2 regions of the Mycoplana ramosa genome follow, and region 2 is predicted to be linked to the other one. Evidence: riboswitches for the same ligand, from Rfam matches in the RefSeq annotation. Region 2 holds a riboswitch; the other holds the start of a gene.
The links. A riboswitch is a leader RNA that binds a small molecule or an ion and turns the genes downstream of it on or off. The one in region 2 is predicted to bind cobalamin.

Region 1 (2,390 bases), on a different contig from region 2:
CTGCGCGGCCATCTGCTCCGGCGTCTCGTCGTACTTGCCGAAGGCGTTCGGCAGGCCGGCGTTCGGATAGGCGCAGACGAAGGTGTCGGCAACGGTGGACAGCTCGTCGAGATGCGCACGCATGGCGTTGGCGCCGAGCGCGCAGTTCAGCCCGATCGAGAAGGGAGAGGCATGGCGGACCGAGTTCCAGAAGGCTTCGGGCGTCTGGCCGGAGAGGGTGCGGCCGGAGAGGTCTGTGATCGTGCCGGAGATCATGACGGGCAGTTCGATGCCCTTCTCGGCGAAGACTTCCCTGGTCGCAAAGATCGCCGCCTTGGCGTTCAGCGTGTCAAAGATCGTCTCAATCAGGATGATGTCGGCCCCGCCGTCGATGAGGCCGCGCAGCTGTTCGGCATAGGCGATGCGGAGGTCGTCGAAGGTGACGGCGCGATAGCCGGGATTGTTGACGTCCGGTGAGATCGAGGCGGTGCGGTTCGTCGGTCCCAGCGCCCCGGCGACGAAACGGCGCCTGCCGTCCTTTTCCTGCGCGCGCAGGCCGGCGCGTCGGGCAAGCCGCGCGCCGTCGCGGTTCAGTTCATAGACGAGCGCCTCCATGCCGTAGTCGGCCTGGGCGATCGCGGTGGAGGAAAACGTATTCGTTTCCAGGATGTCCGCGCCGGCAAGCGCGTAGCGATAGTGGATATCCTCGATCGCGGCCGGTTGCGTCAGCGTCAGAAGGTCGTTGTTGCCCTGCTGGTGGCAAGCGCAATCGCCGAAGCGGCTGCCGCGGAAATCCGTCTCGACCAGGCCGAGCGTCTGGATCTCCGTGCCCATGGCGCCGTCGAGCACGAGAATACGCTCCCGCGCTGCGGACTCGAGCGCGTCGGCGATGTCCTTGCCGGTGCGGGGTGAAAGTTCGGGACCGAACAGGTCGTCGAGGTCGGCTGCCGCCATGGCAAAGCCCTCCGATGCAGGAATATCTGCATCGGAGATCACATAAAGGTATCTTTATGTCAATATGTCTTTATGAGCTTTGCCTAGTGTGGCTTCCCGGTCTGGCCCGCCAATGTAGCAAACAGAGAACGCAGCCGCACGATCTCGGGGTCTCGCTCCTGAAAGGGTGCGAGCTTTTGTACCTCTTTCAGGGCCTCGACCGCGAGGTCGGCGCCGCGCGGCTGCCAGAGCAGCCAGGAGATGAAGACGGACTCGGGCCTTCCGGACCCGCACGGGTTGGTTTCGACGGTGACAGACAATGACTTCCCCAATCTTCGAATTGGGGGATGACCGGACGCACGCGAGCTGGAGTTCCGCCGTTGCGGAGCAAGCGCACCCTTGGGACACCCCGCCCATGGACGTTACGAGTTCATCAGGGCAGGTCTCCTGGCTTGCGGGTCATTGCGGCTGTCTTGCCTTCCCGGCACGCGATCGTGCCAGTGGCAATGGGCGACAGCAGCTCGCCGCTTACAGTTGCGGGGGCAGCGCCGGCCTTGATGTCCCTTGCGGGGCACCGCACCGGCTTCCCTCTTAGCCTCCGGATCGAAACGATTCGAAAGAACCCTGATGCTTCAGATTGGCCCGATGGCGTCGGTCCTGTCAATGTCGCAGCAGGGCTTGTCGACAGATGCCGGCTGGCCGGAACCCTCTGCTGGGCTTTGCGTTCAGCCCCTGTTCACCGTGGTGTGTCTAGGGGTGATCGAATTTTTTGCCCGTTGCCGCCTCTTGCCAGGGAGTGACCGTCTTGCCCAGCCGCCTTGTTGCAACCACCTGCCTTTGCGGCTAGAAAATGCTGTTTTCATGCACCACGCGGCCCCGATGTACATTTGCGTGTCGCCTGAGCCACATTGCGCCCATGATCGAGCGGCGCGGGCTTGCGTATTTCCGCCCCGACTTCGGACTGGCGGCGGCACGCAGAGGACGCATGAAGGCGTCACGGTTCACGGTGGCGCACGAGTGAACTTGTCCGTCGAATGCGATCCGCGATCGACGATTGCGGTGTAAATCCACGTTGCTCGAACCCAGAAACAAGCAAATGCCCCTTCACAATCGACCCCAGCCTTCGACGCGCGAGCCGGAATCCAAGCAGATCGACTACAACGATTCGATCCGGGATACCTATTTCACCCTCGAGGAGCTGAACGCCTGCGGCGAAGCCCTGGCGCGTGACGGCGCAAGCGCCCTGCCGGGGTTCGCGCCGTTCGTGTTTCGCGCCCGACACAAGGAAAACGAGCGGGAAATCTTCCGGGTCTACCAGACGATCGCCCGCGACGTCGAAGCGGGAGCCGCCATCACGCCGGCGGCCGAATGGCTGCTCGACAACTACTACGTTGTCGAGGAGGCCATCCAGGAGGTCCGCCGCGATTTTCCGCGTCGATTCTACCGCCAACTGCCGACGATGAAGGTTGGCGATGTCG
Region 2 (2,390 bases):
ACCGGCGGGGGCGCGGGCGGCAGGTTGCGCACGGTTTGCGTCCGAACCTGCGACGGAGGCTTCTTCCCCGTAACCTCGGGCGCGTCCCCGCTCGATTTCCGGCGAGACCAGAGGGTCTGCGCCAGTTTGTGCCCACATACGCAGACCGAACTCTACTACCAGGCGCTCGATTCGATCGACGACGGCGAGATGGTTTCCACCGTCACCGGCAGGCTCTACAGACAACTGCCCGCCGCCTTCGCCTATCGCACACGCGGCCTGCCGAAGTCGCAAGCCTGTGGCTGCGGCCGCCTTGCCTACAAAAGCACCGCGACGGGGACCGGGATCGTCAAGGAGAGCGCCGGCTCGGTCACGACGATCCGCATGCATCCGGTGGGCAGCGACGCCTCCCAAAAGGTCGTGATCGAACGTCCTTACGATCCGGAAAAGGACAAGGTCCGCAATGTCGGTCCCGTCTTCCTGCCGGACGAACCCAGGATCGATCTGCGCAACCCTGCGGGCGCAAACTGAGCCGTCCTTACCGCGGCTTTCCCCACCGCTCGGCATAAACGAGCTCCTCCAGCGGCAATCGTTGCCGCCAGCCCTTCAGCGCGAGTTCCGGTTCGCGGTAGAGCTGGTCGACGAAACCGAGGCAAAGCCAGGCGACGATTTCGACCCGCTCGGGAATGCCCAGCAGCGCACGAATATCCGCATCGTGGAAGATGCTGACCCAGCCCACGCCGACGCCCTCTGCCCGTGCTGCAAGCCAGAGGTTCTGTACCGCGCACACGGTCGAGTACACGTCCATGCGCGGATTGTGGGTGCGGCCGAGCACCACCGCCCCGCCGCGGTCCGGATCACAGGTCACGCAGATGCTGACCGGGGCCTTCCGGATACCCTCAAGCTTGAGCGAGCGGTAAAGCGACTGGCGCTCACCGGCAAACATCACCGCCGCCTCCTCGTTGGCGCGCTCGAATGCCCGGTGGGCTTGCGCCCGCACCGCCGGGTCGCGAATGACGATGAAGTTCCACGGCTGCATGAAACCGACCGAGGGCGCCAGATGCGCCGCACCAAGCAAACGCTCGAGCAGGTCTTCGGGCAGCGGCTCCGGCAGGAACTGGTCGCGCACATCGCGGCGTGTTTCGATCGCGCGGTATACGGCCGCCCGTTCGGCGGGCGAAAAGGGCTGTGCGTGGACGAGATCGTCCTTCGGCGAAGGGTGCATCGTCATCTCCCCAACAATGCATGAAACCGTCCGCCGTCCGTGCGGGTCGGTCTATCTCGCCAGGCCGGTCTTCTGACTCCGGTTCCTCCGGCCGCGCCGCCTTCCCGGTTAAAGCACCAGTGGCGATCGGAAGGTTTGAACCTTCCGGGTTTGGCCGTCCCCGTCACAGCGTTGGGCACGTTTCGGCTTCGAGGCTAACGGTTGCCGTTCGCTCTGTGCTCAGAACGAACGTGCGGCTTCAGCCCCACCGAATTCCCGATTCTCCCCTGCTCGCGCAGGGGCACCTGACGGACGATACTTGCGCACGTCGTTGGCTAGGATGCAAGGCCACCGCCGACACTCAGGTGTCGCGCGCAGGAAAATTCGATCTCCCTTCCCGCGTTGTCCTGATCGGGCGCCGCAAACACGGCGCGGTTGCGGCCGCCGTTCTTGGCGGTATAGAGCGCCGTATCGGCAACCACCATGAGATCGTGCACGGTCCGGCCGTGGTCGGGGTAAACAGCGATGCCAGCGCTGCTGCCGACACCCAGAAGCTGTCCATCGAAGGGAATTGGTATCTGTGCGTCGCGCACCAGACCGTTGCCAAGGTCGAAGAGAGCCTGCCGGTCGGTGATGCCGGGAAGCAGCACTGCGAACTCGTCGCCACCCAGGCGCGCAACGATGCCCTTGTTGTTGAGCCTGACAAGGAACCGGTTGGCGATCGCCCTGAGCACGGCGTCGCCCGCGGCATGGCCGTATCGATCATTGACGGCCTTGAACTGATCGAGGTCAATCGCGAAGACGGCAAATGGTTGGGCGCCCTTGTCGAGCAGATCCTTCATGGCACCGTCAAAGCCGGAACGGTTGAGCAAGCCGGTCAGGGCGTCGTGGCGGGCGAGATAGGCGTTTTGCGATTCGCTTCGCTCCAGGGCCCGCACAAGCGAGGCAAACTTCAGCGCGACGAAACCCATGACCACGACGAAGATCGCAACCAATGCGGTGATCTGCGGGATCGCCATCGACCAGACGAACGAGCCAGGACGGTTCGGGCGCCAGGAGGCCGCCATCGGGTTGAAGGCGTCGCCGCCGACGCCGGTGAGCAAGAGGTCGCGATCCTCGGTCGTGATCGGCGAAAAGCCGAGTTCGCGGATTCCCAGGCGCTGCTCGGAATTCGCCAGCATCTTGGCCGTGATCGGCTTGACGGTCA

Region 1: linked by a shared signal. The riboswitch ahead of JNC62_RS04710 (hypothetical protein) and the one ahead of bluB (5,6-dimethylbenzimidazole synthase) in region 2 are both predicted to bind cobalamin.

What each region holds. Positions count from the first base shown of each region.
Region 1 covers NZ_JBHEEW010000003.1:59,916-62,305, forward strand. The annotation lists gene metH (methionine synthase) at 1-933, opposite strand, end outside; gene JNC62_RS04710 (hypothetical protein) at 1,017-1,232, opposite strand; cobalamin riboswitch at 1,333-1,554, opposite strand; gene JNC62_RS04715 (glycoside hydrolase family 94 protein) at 2,009-2,390, shown strand, end outside.
Region 2 covers NZ_JBHEEW010000010.1:9,431-11,820, forward strand. The annotation lists gene JNC62_RS13865 (DUF2865 domain-containing protein) at 1-510, shown strand, start outside; gene bluB (5,6-dimethylbenzimidazole synthase) at 518-1,204, opposite strand; cobalamin riboswitch at 1,250-1,507, opposite strand; gene JNC62_RS13875 (diguanylate cyclase domain-containing protein) at 1,519-2,390, opposite strand, start outside.